One region of the Streptomyces sp. NBC_01429 genome, then DNA from elsewhere that is predicted to be linked to it. Evidence: predicted binding sites of a transcription regulator. Region 1 holds the regulator's gene; the other holds the start of a gene.

Region 1 (8,257 bases):
TCCAGCTGTCCGAGATCGACCACGTGGTCCTCGTCGGCGGTTCGACCCGTATGCCCGCCGTGGCGGAGCTGGTCAAGGAGCTGACCGGCGGCCGTGACGCCAACAAGGGCGTCAACCCGGACGAGGTCGTCGCCATCGGCGCCGTCCTCCAGGCCGGTGTCCTGAAGGGTGAGGTCAAGGACGTCCTGCTCCTCGACGTCACCCCGCTGTCCCTCGGTATCGAGACCAAGGGCGGCATCATGACCAAGCTGATCGAGCGCAACACGACGATCCCGACGAAGCGCTCCGAGATCTTCACGACGGCCGAGGACAACCAGCCGTCCGTGCAGATCCAGGTCTACCAGGGCGAGCGCGAGATCGCGGCGTACAACAAGAAGCTCGGTATGTTCGAGCTGACCGGTCTGCCGCCCGCGCCGCGCGGTGTGCCGCAGATCGAGGTCGCCTTCGACATCGACGCCAACGGCATCATGCACGTGGCCGCGAAGGACCTCGGCACCGGCAAGGAGCAGAAGATGACCGTCACCGGTGGCTCCTCGCTGCCGAAGGACGAGGTCAACCGGATGCGCGAAGAGGCCGAGCAGTACGCGGACGAGGACCACCGCCGCCGCGAGGCCGCCGAGACCCGCAACCAGGCCGAACAGCTCGTCTACCAGACGGAGAAGTTCCTCAAGGACAACGAGGACAAGGTCCCCGGCGACGTCAAGACCGAGGTCGAGACGGCGATCGGCGAGCTGAAGGAGAAGCTCAAGGGCGAGGACACCGCCGAGATCCGTACCGCCACGGAGAAGGTCGCGGCCGTCTCCCAGAAGCTCGGACAGGCGATGTACGCGGACGCCCAGGCGTCCGGTGCCGCCGCCGGCGGTCCCGAGGGCGCGGCCGGCGCCGGTCAGGCGCAGGGCGCCCAGGCCGACGACGATGTCGTGGACGCCGAGATCGTCGACGACGAGAAGCCCAAGAAGGACGGTGCGGCGTGACGGAGGAGACCCCGGGCTTCGAGGAGAAGCCCGACGTCCCCTCCGGCGCTCACCCCGAAGACGCCACGCCGAAGGCCGCCGAGCCGGACTCCGCCAAGGAGTCCGGGCCGGCGGCCCCGGCCGGGGACGTACAGGACGTAGCCCTGACCGCCCAGCTGGACCAGGTCCGTACCGCGCTCAACGAGCGCACGGCAGACCTCCAGCGGCTTCAGGCCGAGTACCAGAACTACCGCCGCAGGGTGGAGCGGGACCGCGTCACGGTCAAGGAGATCGCCGTCGCGAGCCTGCTGACCGAGCTGCTGCCCGTGCTCGACGACATCGGCCGGGCGCGCGACCACGAGGAGCTGGTCGGCGGGTTCAAGTCGGTCGCCGAGTCGCTGGAAGCGGTCACGGTCAAGCTGGGACTCCAGCAGTTCGGCGAGGAGGGCGAGCCCTTCGACCCGACGATCCACGAGGCCCTGATGCACTCGTACGCGCCGGACGTCACGGAAACGACGTGCGTCGCGATCCTCCAGCCGGGGTACCGGTTCGGCGAGCGCACCATCAGGCCCGCCCGGGTCGCGGTCGCCGAGCCCCAGCCCGGGGCCCAGCCCAAGTCCGCGGACGAGCAGGCCGGGTCCGCCAAGGACGAGGAGAGCGGTGGCCCCGAGGAGGGCTGACGCGGTGTCATGCAGTGAAGGCGGAGAGGAGGGACGTCGGGAATGAGCACCAAGGACTTCGTGGAGAAGGACTACTACAAGGTTCTCGGCGTCCCCAAGGACGCCACCGAGGCCGAGATCAAGAAGGCGTACCGGAAGCTCGCCCGCGAGTTCCACCCGGACGCCAACAAGGGCGACGCCAAGGCTGAGGAGCGCTTCAAGGAGATCTCCGAGGCGAACGACGTCCTCGGCGACCCCAAGCGGCGCAAGGAGTACGACGAGGCGCGCTCGCTCTTCGGCAACGGCGGATTCCGCCCGGGGCCCGGAGCGGGCGGCAACGGCAACTTCAACTTCGACCTGGGCGACCTCTTCGGCGGCGCCCAGGGCGGCGGCCCACAGGGCGCCCCCGGCGCCGGCGGCTTCGGTGGGGGGCTCGGGGACGTCTTCGGCGGGCTGTTCAACCGGGGCGGCGGTCCCGGCACCCGTACACAGCCGCGCCGTGGACAGGACATCGAGTCGGAGGTCACGCTCAGCTTCAGCGAGGCGGTCGACGGGGCCACGGTCCCGCTGCGGATGTCCAGCCAGGCGCCCTGCAAGGCGTGTTCGGGCACGGGCGACAAGAACGGCACCCCGAGGGTCTGCCCGACCTGCGTGGGCACCGGACAGGTCTCGCGCGGCTCGGGCGGCGGCTTCTCGCTGACCGACCCCTGTGTGGACTGCAAGGGCCGCGGGCTGATCGCCCAGGACCCGTGCGAGGTCTGCAAGGGCAGCGGGCGCGCCAGGTCCTCGCGGACCATGCAGGTCAGGATCCCGGCGGGCGTCAGCGACGGCCAGCGGATCCGGCTGCGCGGCAAGGGCGCGCCGGGCGAGCGCGGCGGTCCGGGCGGCGACCTGTATGTCGTCGTCCACGTCGACGCCCACCCGGTCTTCGGCCGCAGGGACGACAACCTCACCGTCACCGTGCCCGTCACCTTCACGGAGGCGGCGCTCGGCGGCGAGGTGAAGGTGCCGACGCTGGGCGGTCCGCCGGTCACGCTGAAGCTGCCTCCCGGGACGCCCAACGGCCGTACGATGCGGGCCCGTGGGAAGGGTGCCGTACGCAAGGACGGCAGCCGGGGCGACCTGCTGGTCACCGTCGAGGTCGTCGTGCCCAAGGACCTCGGCGCCCAGGCGCGCGACGCGCTGGAGGCGTACCGGAAGGCGACCGCGGACGAGGATCCGCGGGCGGAGCTGTTCCAGGCGGCGAAGGGAGCATGACCCGATGGACAGGGACGGGCGGGCGCGGTCCGGATTCGGCAGGGCGTACCAGCTGACCGAGGAGACGCCGGTGTACGTCATCTCGGTGGCGGCCCAGCTCTCCGGACTGCATCCGCAGACGCTCAGGCAGTACGACCGGCTCGGGCTGGTCTCCCCGGACCGTACGGCGGGGCGCGGGCGCCGCTACTCGGCCCGTGACATCGAGCTGCTCCGGCAGGTGCAGCAGCTGTCGCAGGACGAGGGCATCAACCTCGCCGGCATCAAGCGGATCATCGAGCTGGAGAACCAGGTCGCCGCGCTCCAGGCCCGTATCGCCGAGCTGTCCACGGCGGTCGACGGAGCGGCGGCGGCGATGCGCCAGCGCGAGGCACAGGTGCACGCCTCGTACCGCCGGGACCTGGTGCCGTACCAGGACGTGCAGCAGACGAGCGCCCTGGTGGTGTGGCGGCCGAAGCGGCCGACGGACTGAAGCGGGTAACGGGAGCGGGGTCCGGGAGACCGGGCCCCGCTTTCGTGTGCTCCGGGGGACCGGGTCCTGTTTTCGTGTGCTCCGGGCGACCGGCCCCGCTTTCGTGTGCTCCGGGAGCCCCCCGCTGTGCCGCCGCTCCTCAGCCCAGTTTCCGTTCCTTCGCCGCCGCCTCCGAACTCCACCACGCGCCGAGCGCGAACATCGTGTCGACGCCCACGGCCTCGTACAGCTTGTTCAGGTCGTTGTTGACGGTCCGCAGGCTGACCCCCAGCTCGCTGGCGATCTGCTTGAGCGTACGGCCCTCCCTGAGCTTGTTGAGGATGCGCCGTGACCTGCTCGTCGTGAGCGTCTCCTCGCGCCGCCTGAACCGGCCTCCCGTCCACGGCTCGGCGCGTTCCCACTGCTGGTCGTAGACGTGGTGGAGGAATGCCACCATGCCGGGGTGTGTGACGACGAAGGCGGTCCAGCTGTCCGACTCGTCGCGGTGGTCGGAGACCACGGCGAAGTTGTTGTCGACCAGGATCATCCGCTCGAAGCCGGTGGCGAGGGTCCGTATCTCCGCGCCGTGCTTGCTCATCTCCACGGCCAGCTCCTGCTCGGCGTACCGGGCGCGGGCGGTGTCCGGGTAGATGGTGCGCAGGGCGATGCCCCCCTGGAGCAGCTTCACTTGGGACGGGCTGACCGCCCGCAGCGTCTCGCGGTCCCTGTCCAGCGGCTGCGCCGTGAGGACCTGCGACCGCGCGGAGTTCACCGCCTGCATGATGGCGGCGTTGACACGTTCGTGCTGGCCGAGGAATTCGATGCCGTTGCCGGTCGGCGGCTCGGCGTCCCGCATCTCCCGGTGCAGCTCGGAGAAGTGCATCATGCGGTCGAGATGGTGGGCGATGGCGGCGCGCTCGGCGGCCAGCGCCGACTGCTCGGCGTGGTGCATGTCCGGCACGCTCCACAGATCGAACTGCGGGTTGTGCACGGCGAGACCGAGAGCGGCCAGCTCGGCGCGTCCGGGTTCGCCCGCCTCGACCTGTTCGCCCTGGACCAGCCGGCGCAGCAACGCGCGTGCCCCGTCCGACAGGACGGCGAGCGCGGTCGCCGCGGGCGCGCCGCCCCGCAGGCTTATGTCCCCTTCTTTCATTTGCTCCCTCTGCGCGATGCCGCAGCGCACATCAGTGCAGCAGCCCGATGCTTGATCCCCGAGCGCGGGACGCGCAGGCTGGAGAGCGCGACGGGGGGCAGGACCGCGGGCGAGGAGGGCGCATGACGGGGGGTGCGTGCCTCGCCCGCGGCAGCCGTCGGCTCCGCCGATTCCGTCTGCTGCGTGGTTCCCGTCTGCTCCGTGGTCCGCGTCGGCTCCGTCCGCCTCGGCTCCGTGGTCCGCATGTGCTCTCAGTTCTCCTGGTCGAGGATCCGCGAGTGTGCGATGAGGTAGCCGAGCTGGGCGCGGCTGCCGCTGCCGAGGGTGGTCGCCAGCCTGGCGATGTGCGCGCGGCAGGTCCGTACGTTCATCCCGAGCCGCCGTGCGATGGCCTCGTCCACATAGCCCTCGACGAGGAGCTTGGCGATGGTCCGCTGGACGCCCGTGACGCCGGCCGGGGTCGGCTCGTACGCGACCTGCTCGGTGAGCGGGGTCGCGCGTGCCCAGAGCTGTTCGAAGACCTTGACGAGGTAGGTGACCAGACCCGGGTGGCGCAGTTCCAGCGCGACCTGCCGGTCGTCGGTCGCGGGGATGAAGGCCACCGTGTTGTCACAGATGATGAGCCGCTCGATCAGCTCCTCCAGCGTCCGTATCTCCACCTTTCCGCTGGCCATGCGGTCCACATAGGCCATGGTGCCCTGGCTGTGCCTGACGGTGTGCTGGTAGAGCGTGCGCATGCTGACGCCGCGGTCGATCAGAGGTCTGTCCCGCTCCAGGGCCTGGCTGAGCGCGTCCTGCGGCCTGCCGCCTCCGGGCTGAACGGTCAGCATCTCGGTGTGGCACTCGGCGGTGGCGACGTTGAGGGCGGCGTTGATCCGGTTGGAGCCCTCCAGCACGGTGATGGCGTGAGTGGGGGCCGGATTCAGCGCGCTGATGGCCATGAACGGCTCAAAGGACTCTGTCAGATCGTTGGAGAGTCGTCTGCGGTCCAGGATCTCTCGTTCGATGGGATGGAGCATCTGAGCGAGAGCGACGGAAGGCGGAACGGGCCGTAGCCACTGCGGGTCGTCGGGATCGGGGTGCAGAAGAGCGAACTCCAGCAGGCACGGAGCGTCTTCGGCCTCCGCCCGGGAGATGCGTCCCGCGCTCAGCGCGCTGGCATAGAGCCGCGTGCCTTCCTCGCACAGCTCGGTCACTGCATGGGGATGTGTCGGGTCTGTTCTATTTTGCGGCAAATCTCCACCCCCCAGGGTCCTGAACCTACAGGAACATGATGCATCGTCCCTGTGGCATTGACGTGCCTGAATGAGCCATCGTCTTGTGACGCGGGGGAGAGGAATCCATCAAGTGAGGACGAAGCCGACTATGTACAAGAGATTGCTTCGCTCGGTGCTTGCCACTGCTTTCACCGCGGTCGTGGCTTTCGGAGTTCTCGGTGGTGGTGGGGACAGTGGCTGGAGCACCTCGGCGACAACCACCTCGGGGGACAGCGGGTGGACGAGCCCGGCATCGGATGTGACGGCTGCGCCGGTGGACAGTGGCTGGACCAGTTCGTCGGCCGACATCAGCGCATGACCGTCCCGCTGGACGACCGGGTCTTCCGGCGCGAGATGGCCACGGCCTACCGGTCGGGGTGGCACTTCATCGACTTGGTCACCGCCATTCCGCACCGGGGTGACTCGTTGATGGTCACCCTCTTCGGGGAGCCGGTCGTCGTCGTACGCGAAGAGGACGAGGATGTCCGCGCCTACCGTTGCCTTCGGCGGCCACGCGGGGCTCCGCGCCCCGTCAGATGCACCATCAGGTACGACATGATCTTCGTCAACCTCGACCAGCGTGACCATCAGCTGGTCGGACCACAAACCAACATCGCCACCCCCCGCAGCGCCTGAACGGTTCCCCCGTCGTTGTAAATCGTTCGGGCGCTTCCCCCACACAACGGCGCCATCGTGGACCTGAAACACGATGGCGCCGTTGTGCTGCCCGGGTACGGTGCGCGGCGCTCCCCCCTCGCGCCGCCCGCCGTACCCGGGCCTTTGCGTACCGGGCCCGGGTGCTTGCGGGCCGTACCGGGGTGCTCGCGTGCCGTGCCGGCTCTCAGTAGCGGCCCATCGCCCGCTCCAGCGCGATCTCGATCACCACGCGCTCCGGGTTGGGCCTCGGGGCGTGTCCGTACCGCTCCGCGTAGCGGTTCTCCGCGTCCGCGACGGCCTCGGGCTCCCTGCGGATCGTGGCGCGGCCCTCCAGCGTGGACCAGCGGCCCCTCTCGAACTGGCAGACGGCGACCCTGGCGCCCTCCGGGCCCGCCGCGAGCACATGGGCTACCTTCCGGCTGCCGCCGCTGCTGATGACGCGGGCCAGTCCGGCCGCCGGATCGTAGGTCACCCCCACCGGGACCACGTGCGGGCCGCCGTCCGGGCGCGGGGTCGTCAGGGTGCAGATGTGGCGCGCCCGCCAGAACGCGAGAAGATCGGCGCTGGGGTTCCGTACGTCTTCGGCCATGGAGGGAAGCCTATGGTCGGCGGTTTTCCGCCCGGCACCCCGGTCCACCCCGGTCGCGCCCCGTACCGCTTTCCCGCCCCCGTACCGTCCCGTTTCAAGCTTGAGTGGAATAGACTCAACTTTACGCATGCTGTGAGAGTCAGGTGTGGCGGCTGTGCGTCGGTGGAGAGGTGAGTCCCGGACCGGGAATCTCCGTAAGGAACCACGAGGAACCACAGAGGAACCACAAGAGCCGCACAGGGCCGCACAGGGATCCATGGGGCCCGTGGCGCCGGACGGGGCCGTTCGGCGCCGTGCGGGGCCGCACAAGGCCGTACGAGGCCGTACGGCGGGCACATTCGCATACGTGTACGTGAGGAGAGAGCGCAGTGGACGCCGAGCTGACGAACAAGAGCCGGGACGCGATCAACGCGGCCACCAGCCGCGCCGTGGCGGCCGGACACCCCGATCTGACCCCGGCGCACCTGCTGCTCGCGCTGCTGGAGGGCCAGGACAACGAGAACGTCACCGACCTGCTGGCTGCCGTCGAGGCAGACCAGGTGGCGGTACGGGCGGGCGCCGAGCGGCTGCTCGCCGCCGAGCCCAGCGTGACGGGATCCACCGTCGCGCCCCCGCAGCCCAACCGTGAGCTGCTCGCCGTCATCGGCGACGCGGCGCGGCGCGCCAAGGAGCTGGGCGACGAGTACGTGTCCACCGAGCATTTGCTCATCGGAATCGCCGCCAAGGGCGGCCAGGCGGGGGCGGTGCTCGCGGAGCGCGGCGCCGCCGCCGAGAAGCTGCTCGACGCGTTCGAGGCGGCCAGGGGAGGGCGCAGGGTGACCACAGCGGATCCGGAGGGCCAGTACAAGGCCCTGGAGAAGTTCGGCACCGATTTCACCGCCGCGGCCCGTGAGGGCAAGCTCGACCCGGTGATCGGCCGGGACCAGGAGATCCGGCGCGTCGTACAGGTGCTGTCGCGCCGTACGAAGAACAACCCGGTGCTGATCGGTGAGCCCGGCGTCGGCAAGACCGCCGTGGTCGAGGGGCTCGCACAGCGCATTGTCAAGGGCGACGTGCCGGAGTCGCTGCGGAACAAGCGGCTGGTTTCGCTGGACCTCGGCGCGATGGTCGCCGGCGCGAAGTACCGGGGCGAGTTCGAGGAGCGGCTGAAGACCGTCCTGTCCGAGATCAAGGGCAGCGACGGACAGATCATCACTTTCATCGACGAACTGCACACGGTCGTCGGCGCGGGCGCCGGCGGCGACTCCGCCATGGACGCGGGCAACATGCTCAAGCCGATGCTGGC
Region 2 (8,257 bases), 1.3 Mb from region 1:
CGGGAGCGGCCGGTGCCGGTGCCGCCTGCGCCGGGGCCGCCTGCGCGGGCCGGGCGGCCGGGGCCGGTGCCGGTGCCTGGGCGGGCGCCGGAGCGGCGGCCCGTACCGGCGCCGGAGCGGCGGCGGCGGGCTTCGCGGCGGGCGCGGCGGGTGCCTGGGCCGGTGCGGCGGGCGAGGCGGTGGGTACCGCAGCCCCCGCGGCTGCGGACGCGTCGCCGGACTTTTCCGCCGTACCGGAGGTGCCCGGCTTGTAGTCGGCGAAGAAGTCCCACCAGGCACGGTCGACCGAATTCGGATCCTGGAGGTACTGCTGGTAGATCTCGTCGACAAGCCACTCATTGGCTCCGAAGGCCGCGGCAGGGTTCTTGCCCTGCCCGTCTTCGTCGGTCGAGATGCTCGCGTTACTGGGGGACTGAGACGACACGGCGTGAACCGCCCTCTTCCGCTTCACAAGGTGATGGACAGCGGGAATCAAGGCTACGCCTACCGGGCCGACACATGCAGACCGGGCGTGCCATCGTCGTGCAAGTCACATCGGACGGCGGGTTTCAGCGTATGAATTGGCGGGAAACAAGCCAGGTTCCGCTGCGCCGGGAAGACAAATCGACCCGGCCACGGCCGGTACACGGCCCGTAGCCCCGCCGGTCCCCGACTCCGTACCCGGAGATCGTGCGTTTTCGCTTCGAACCCTTCGAACTCTACGTCAACCACGAGGCCGGGGTGCTCCCGGCAGAGTGACCCGGATGAGACAGCCGCGTTCCGATTCGGCCACACCGATGTTCCCGCCGTGCAGATCGACGGCCCAGCGGGCGATCGCCAGCCCCAGCCCCGTACCGCCGTCGCTGCCCGGACCGTGCGGCGAGGGCGCCGTACCCCGGTTGAACCGCTCGAAGACCTGGTGCCGCTCCTGCTCCGGGATGCCGGGCCCCTCGTCCTGGATCTCCAGCTCCAGCGACTCCGGGCCGCCGCCGCGCCGGGCGCGCACGGTGACCCGGCCGTGCGGCGGGCTGTGCTTGACCGCGTTGTCGATGAGGTTGGCGACGACCTGGTGGAGGCGTTCCGCGTCCGCGTGCGCGGTCAGCTCCGGCGGCGAGACGTCCAGATGCAGATGAACATCTGTACGGGTGTGATTGACCGAGCCGGAGACTCCGGAGACCGGCCGGCGCTGCGAGGCCGCCAGATTGGCCTCCTTGAGCACCCCGGACAGATACGGCCACACCTCGAAACGGCCCGCGCGCAGCGGTACGACCCCGTTGTCCAGCCGGGACAGGTCGAGCAGCGTCTCCGTCAGCCGGCCGAGCCGCTCGGTCTGCCGCAGCGCCGTCAGCATCATCTCGGGATCGGCGGCCGTCACCCCGTCGACCACGTTCTCCAGCACGGCGCGCAGGGCCGCGATGGGGGTGCGCAGCTCGTGGGAGACATTGGCGATCAGCGCCTTGCGGTGCTGGTTCTCGGCCTCCAGGTCGTCGGCCATGCGGTTGATCGTCGCGGCGAGGTCGCCCAGCTCGTCCCGGCGGTCGGAGCCGCTCACCCGCCGGGTGAAGTCGCCGTGCGAGATGCTCTTGGCGACCGTGCTCATCTCGTCCAGCGGCGCGGTCAGCCCGTGCGCCACGAACTGGGTGATCAGCAGCGTGGCGATCATCGAGAAGACCGTGATGAAGCGCAGCTCGGTCTCCGTGCGCAGCGCCACCACCAGCAGTCCGGTGGTGATGAGGACGGAGATGACGACGAGGGTGCCGAGCTTGGCCTTGATGGAGAGCCGGAGCCTGGCGGTGCCGGGACCGAGGCCCAGCAGCGCCCCGAGGCGGGCCGCGAAGCGCGCGCCGCGCCGCGGCGCCGCCCCGGCGCGCTGGCGGCGGCGGTCCTCCCAGCGGGGGGCCGCGGCGCCCCGCTCGTCGCGCGGGGGCCGCTCGGCGTGGGGCCGCGCGGACGGGGCCGGGTCGTGCGGGAGCCGCTCGGACGCGGGCCGGGTCATGGAGCGGGCGTCTCCAGTGCGTATCCGACGCCGTGCACCGTACGGATCCGCTCCGCACCGATCTTCCGGCGCAGCGCCTTGATGTGGCTGTCGACGGTACGGGTGCCCGAGGCGTCCGCCCAGTCCCACACCTCGGCGAGCAGCTGCTCCCTGGAGAGGACCGCGCGCGGCGTGTTCGCCAGGCAGACCAGCAGGTCGAACTCGGTGGGTGTCAGATGGACGTCCTCGCCGCGCACCCGCACCCGGCGCTGCGCGTGGTCGATCTCCAGCTCGCCCAGGCGCAGGATGCCGCTGCGCGGCGTCACAGCGGCGAGCGCCGCGCGCTCCACCCGGCGCAGCAGCACATGCACCCGGGCCGCCAGCTCCCGCATGGAGAACGGCTTGGTCATGTAGTCGTCGGCGCCGACCCCGAGCCCGACCAGCATGTCGGTCTCGTCGTCCCGCGCCGTCAGCATCAGCACCGGCACCGGGCGCGTCGCCTGGACGCGCCGGCAGACCTCCAGACCGTCGAAGCCCGGCAGCATGACATCGAGGACCATCAGGTCCGGCTGCCACCCCTCGGCGGCGTCGACGGCCGCCGGACCGTCCACCGCCGTCTGTACGAGAAAGCCCTCGGCCCGCAGCCGCGCGGCGATGGCGTCCACGATCGTCGCGTCGTCCTCGACGACGAGAATCCGGCGCTGCGCGCCGGGCGTCGCGGCGACTCCGTTGTGGCTGGTCTGTGTCTGCTCCATCGCCCGCCCCTGGTACGCGTTCCGCGATCCTTGTTCCACGATCTGCATGAAGTATGCAGACCCATGTGTCGGGAGCAGCGTAGATGCAGCGGGAGCCTCCCGGCTACGCAGTGCGAACAGCGAGATGGACCACGTCGGGTACGCCTCGGGCAACCGGCACCTCTTCCGCCCTTACCCCTGTGAACCCGGCATTCCGCAACGCTTCGCCAAAGGCCGGAGAGGGGTTCGCCGACCAAACGGCGAGGACACCGCCCGGATTCAACCGCGCCCGGCACGCGGCGAGTCCGGCCGGCGAGTAGAGATTCCCGTTGTCCTCGGTGACGGTCCATTCGGGCCCGTTGTCGATATCCAGACAGAGTGCGTCGTAACGGTCCGTGGTCGTCCGCAGGTACTCCACGAGGTCGGTGTGCAGGATCACAGTGCGCGCGTCGCCCAGCGCCGCCCCCGAGATCGCGCCGAGCGGCCCGTCGCTGTGCCAGTCGATCACCGCCTTCTCGCGCTCCACGACCACGATCCGTCCCCACCGCGCCTCGGCGGCGGCGTGCGCGAGGGAGAAGCCGACGCCGAGCCCCCCGACCAGCACGGACGGCCGCGCCCCGGCCGCCGCGCCGCGCGACTCCTCGGGCAGCGCGCGCAGCGCCGCGTCGATCAGCAGCCGCTCCGAGCGGCCGTCCGAGGTGTCCATCAGGAAGCAGCCGTTGGCGATGATCTCCAGACGCGCGCCCCGGCGGCGCAGCACGACCTCGCCGTACGGGCCGTCGCGGCGGTCGAGCGTGACGGGCTCGGCGCCGGGATCGTGGGGGTGGCCGGTCGGGAAGGAAGTCGTGGCGGAAACGGACGCGGACGCGGGTGCGGACATGCTTCGGGGCCTCTCCGTCTGGCGGTGATGTCGGCGGATGACGACGCCATCCTGGCCGCGGGCCATCTGCTGAGCCAACCCGTTTCCGGCCGGTGCCGGACGCGACGCGCCGGGCCGGGGTTGACCGATGATGGAGGGTGTGTCCCCCGTCATAGACGGGGGACGTGGCTGTCGCGTTCTCTGAGAGTCCCCCGTGGAAGGAGCCGCCGACGGTGAAACGGCTGGAGACGACGCGTACGGGTACGGGCGACGGGGGCGCCGCCGCCCCAGCGCCGCGACTGGACGCCGTACCGGCACCCCGCCCCGCCGTGCGCGCGGAAGCGTCCCCTCCAGAAGAGGCCGCTTCCACGGACCTCCTTAAAAGGAACCTTCCTGAAGCGGACCTCCTTAAAGAGGAGCCGCTCGGGGAGGCGCCGACCACCGGCCGGCAGTGCCGGACGCCCCTGGCCCTGCGGCACGCCCGGCTGCTGCTGCCGGGGCCCGTCCGGACCCCGTTCACCTTCTGGTACGCCCTCCTCCTGATCGCTACCTCGCTCTTCGCCGAGTACGCGGAACGGGACACCGTCTCCGCCCTGCTGCGCGCCTCCAGCACGGACGCCGCCCACCTCGCCCACACCCCCGTCCTCGTCCTGGTCGCCAGCGCGCTCTGGGTCGCCGGGGGCCTGGCGTCCCCGTACGCCGTCGGATTCGTCCTCGTCCTGACGGCGCTGGAGCGCCGGATCGGCGGCTGGCGCACCGCCGGGGTCTTCCTGCTCGGCCATGTCGTCGCCACCCTGGCCACCGAGATCCCGGTCGGGATCTCGGTCGCCGGTGGCCAACTGCCCGTGACCTCCCTGCACCGACTCGACTACGGCATCAGCTTCGGCCTCATGGCGAGCATCGGCGCACTGGCCGGGCTGCTCGCCCCGCTCCCGCGATGGATCCTCCTCGGCGCGGTCGGCGTGACCCTGCTCCAGGAACTGCTGGAGTTCGACGACCCGCTCACCGGCTGGGGCCATCCGGTGGCCCTCCTCGTCGGCGTCGCCTGCTGGCCCGCGCTGCGCCGGGTCGGGCTCCGGCTCCGGTGACCGCACGCGATCGCTCAGAGCGAACGTGGCCGGGGGAACATCCAGGCACTCATAAGCATTGAGTCGGTATAGCTCAACTTGCTTGACGCCGATTGCTTTGCCGAAGGGGAGACCATGGCTGTCACGTCCACATCGCTCACGCTTCCCGTGCTGCCGCTCGACGACGAGGTCGTCCTGCCCGGCATGGTGGTGCCCCTGGACCTGTCCGACGCCGAGGTCCGCGCCGCCGTGGAGGCCGCGCAGGCGGCCTCGCGCGCCGGTGATGGCGGTGACGGCGGCGCGGGGAAGCCCGAGGTGCTGCTGGTGCCGCGGATCGACGGGACCTATGCCGCCACCGGCGTGCTGGGCACCGTCGAGCAGGTCGGCCGGCTCTCCGACGGCGACCCCGGCGCGCTGATCCGCGGCCGCCGCCGGGTCCGGATCGGTTCCGGTACGAGCGGGCCCGGCGCGGCCCTCTGGGTGGAGGGCACCGGCGTCGACGAGATCACGCCCGAGCCGCTGCCCGGCTCCGTGACCGAGCTGGTCAAGGAGTACAAGGCGCTCGCCACCGACTGGCTCAAGAAGCGCGGCGCCTGGCAGGTGGTCGACCGGGTGCAGCAGATGGACGACGTCTCCGCGCTCGCGGACAACTCCGGGTACTCGCCGTTCCTCTCCACCGCCCAGAAGGTCGAGCTGCTGGAGACGGCCGACCCGGTCGCCCGCCTCAAGCTCGCCACCGAGCAGCTGCGCGAGCACCTCGCCGAGCAGGATGTCGCCGAGTCCATCGCCAAGGACGTCCAGGAGGGCGTCGACAAGCAGCAGCGCGAATTCCTGCTGCGGCGCCAGCTCGACGCCGTCCGCAAGGAGCTGCGCGAGCTGAACGGGGAGGGCGACGAGGACGAGTCCGCCGACTACCGCACCCGCGTCGAAGCCGCCGATCTGCCCGACAAGGTGCGCGAGGCCGCCCTCAAGGAGGTCGACAAGCTGGAGCGCTCCTCCGACCAGAGCCCCGAGGGCTCCTGGATCCGCACCTGGCTGGACACCGTCCTCGAACTGCCGTGGAACGAGCGGACCGACGACACCGCCGCGTACGACATCGCGGGCGCCCGCGCCGTCCTGGACGCCGAGCACTCGGGCCTGGACGACGTGAAGGAGCGCATCACCGAGTACCTGGCCGTGCGCAAGCGCCGCGCCGAGCGCGGCCTCGGCGTGGTCGGCGGCCGGCGCGGCGGCGCCGTGCTGGCCCTCGTCGGCCCGCCCGGCGTCGGAAAGACCTCGCTGGGCGAGAGCGTCGCGCACGCCATGGGCCGCAAGTTCGTCCGGGTCGCGCTCGGTGGCGTACGGGACGAGGCGGAGATCCGCGGCCACCGGCGTACGTACGTCGGCGCGCTGCCGGGCCGTATCGTCCGCGCGGTCAAGGAGGCCGGTTCGATGAACCCCGTCGTCCTGCTCGACGAGATCGACAAGGTCGGCTCCGACTTCCGGGGCGACCCGGCCGCCGCGCTGCTCGAAGTCCTCGACCCGGCACAGAACCACACCTTCCGCGACCACTACCTGGAGGTCGAACTCGACCTGTCCGACGTGGTGTTCCTCGCCACCGCCAACGTGCTCGAAGCCATCCCCGAGGCGCTGCTCGACCGTATGGAGCTGGTCAGGCTGGACGGCTACACCGAGGACGAGAAGGTCGTCATCGCCCGGGACCACCTGCTGCCCCGGCAGCTGGAGCGCGCGGGCCTGGAGCCCGGCGAGGTCACCCTGGCGGACGACGCCCTGCGCAGGCTGGCGGGCGAGTACACCCGCGAGGCGGGCGTACGGAACCTGGAGCGGTCCGTCGCCCGGCTGCTGCGCAAGGTCGCGGCCGAGCACGAACTCGGCGAGCGGGAGCTGCCGTTCACCCTCGGCGCCGACGACCTGCGCGGGCTGATCGGCCGGCCGCACCACGTACCGGAGTCCGCGCAGGACCCGGCCGAGCGGCGCACGGCGGTGCCGGGCGTGGCCACGGGCCTCGCGGTCACCGGCGCGGGCGGCGACGTCCTCTTCGTGGAAGCGTCCCTCGCGGACGCGGAGACGGGCGGTTCCGGGCTCACCCTGACCGGACAGCTCGGTGACGTCATGAAGGAGTCGGCCCGGATCGCGCTGTCGTTCCTGCGCTCGCGCGGCGCCGAGCTGGAACTCCCGGTCGCCGACCTCAAGGACCGGGGCGTCCACATCCACTTCCCGGCGGGCGCGGTCCCGAAGGACGGGCCGAGCGCCGGCATCACCATGACGACGGCGCTGGCCTCCCTGCTCAGCGGCAGGCTGGTCCGTACGGACGTGGCCATGACGGGCGAGGTCTCCCTCACCGGCCGGGTCCTGCCCATCGGCGGCCTCAAGCAGAAGCTGCTGGCCGCCCACCGCGCGGGCATCACGACCGTGGTGATACCCAAGCGCAACGAGGCCGACCTCGACGACGTCCCCGCCGAGATCCTCGACAAGCTGGAGGTCCACCCGGTGACGGACGTCCGCCAGGTCCTGGACATCGCCCTCTCCCCGGCGGACGTTCCGGTCCCCGCGGCGGCCTGACCGGCGAAGGGCTGCTCGAACGGCGAAGGGCGGCCGGCCGGAACATGATGTTCCGGCCGGCCGCCCTCGTACGGGGTGCGCCGTGCCGTCAGCCGTTCGCCAGTGCGACGACGCGGTCCGGGGCGCCGTTGAACCGGTCGTGGTCGCCGACGATGGGGCCGGTCGACGTGTACTGCCAGATCGTCTGGAACTCCCAGCCCGCCGGCAGTTCGCCGACGGTCGTGTCGTAGCGGGCGATCCAGAGCGGGTTCGTGTCGCCGAAGCCCGCGTAGTCACCGGTGCAGGTCTTCCACCAGCTGGTCGCCGTGTAGATCACGGCGTCACGGCCGGTACGGGACTTGTACGTGGTGAGGAAGTCCCGGATCCAGGCCACCATCTGGGCCTGCGTCTTCCCGTAGCACTGCGCGCCGTACGGGTTCCACTCGATGTCCAGCACCCCCGGCAGGGTCCTGCCGTCGCGCGACCAGCCACCGCCGCCGTCGACGAAGTAGTTGGCCTGGTTGGCGCCGCTGGAGTCGTTCGGGGTGCCGAAGTGGTAGGCGCCCCGGATCATGCCGACGCTGTAGGCGCCGTTGTACTGCTGCGTGAAGTAGGGGTTCTTGTAGTAGTTCCCCTCGGTGGCCTTGTTGTACGACCACTTCACGCCGCTGTTCCACAGGGCCGCCCAGTCGACGTTGCCCTGGTGGCTGGAGACGTCCACGCCCTCCGTCTGGGCGACGCGATCGGAGCGGGGCAGCCCGCCCACGCCGTCGTGCTCGACGACGCCCATGCCCATATGGGCCGAGCCTCGTACGGGAGTGCTGGTCGGCGGGTCGGCGTCGGCGGGAGTGCCGGCCGGGGGCTCCGGGTCGGCGGGGGCGTCGGTCAGGGCGTCGGTCGGAGGGTCGAGGCCGGCGGGGGTGCCGACGGGCGGGTCGGTGTCGGCGGGCGTGTCGGACGCGCTCGCGGCTCCCGGGTGGGTGAGCAGCAGCGCGCCGGTGGCGAGGAGGGCGGTGGCCGCCGCGACGAGCGGGCGGCGGCGGGACGGTCCGGATCTGTGCGCGGGCATTGGCGTGCCTCCGAAGACCTCGGTGGGGGGAAC

What was found. Region 1 encodes HspR, which represses chaperone genes until heat shock. Its sites were predicted from a motif close to TTGAGNNNNNNNNNCTCAA; they were not measured.
Region 2: lon (endopeptidase La) is a predicted target of HspR. The motif match lies at 4,694-4,712, and genes of this name have one in related genera.

What each region holds. Positions count from the first base shown of each region.
Region 1 covers NZ_CP109599.1:3,647,817-3,656,073, reverse strand. Annotated here, with positions in the region: gene dnaK (molecular chaperone DnaK) at 1-974, shown strand, start outside; gene grpE (nucleotide exchange factor GrpE) at 971-1,633, shown strand; gene dnaJ (molecular chaperone DnaJ) at 1,676-2,869, shown strand; gene OG627_RS15745 (heat shock protein transcriptional repressor HspR) at 2,874-3,338, shown strand; gene OG627_RS15740 (LuxR C-terminal-related transcriptional regulator) at 3,478-4,470, opposite strand; gene OG627_RS15735 (helix-turn-helix transcriptional regulator) at 4,722-5,666, opposite strand; gene OG627_RS15730 ((2Fe-2S)-binding protein) at 6,042-6,362, shown strand; gene OG627_RS15725 (pyridoxamine 5'-phosphate oxidase family protein) at 6,568-6,972, opposite strand; gene clpB (ATP-dependent chaperone ClpB) at 7,341-8,257, shown strand, end outside.
Region 2 covers NZ_CP109599.1:2,391,371-2,399,627, reverse strand. Annotated here, with positions in the region: gene OG627_RS09975 (multifunctional oxoglutarate decarboxylase/oxoglutarate dehydrogenase thiamine pyrophosphate-binding subunit/dihydrolipoyllysine-residue succinyltransferase subunit) at 1-424, opposite strand, end outside; gene OG627_RS09970 (HAMP domain-containing sensor histidine kinase) at 704-1,975, opposite strand; gene OG627_RS09965 (response regulator transcription factor) at 1,972-2,709, opposite strand; gene OG627_RS09960 (spermidine synthase) at 2,813-3,568, opposite strand; gene OG627_RS09955 (rhomboid-like protein) at 3,781-4,635, shown strand; gene lon (endopeptidase La) at 4,750-7,176, shown strand; gene OG627_RS09945 (lysozyme) at 7,265-8,224, opposite strand.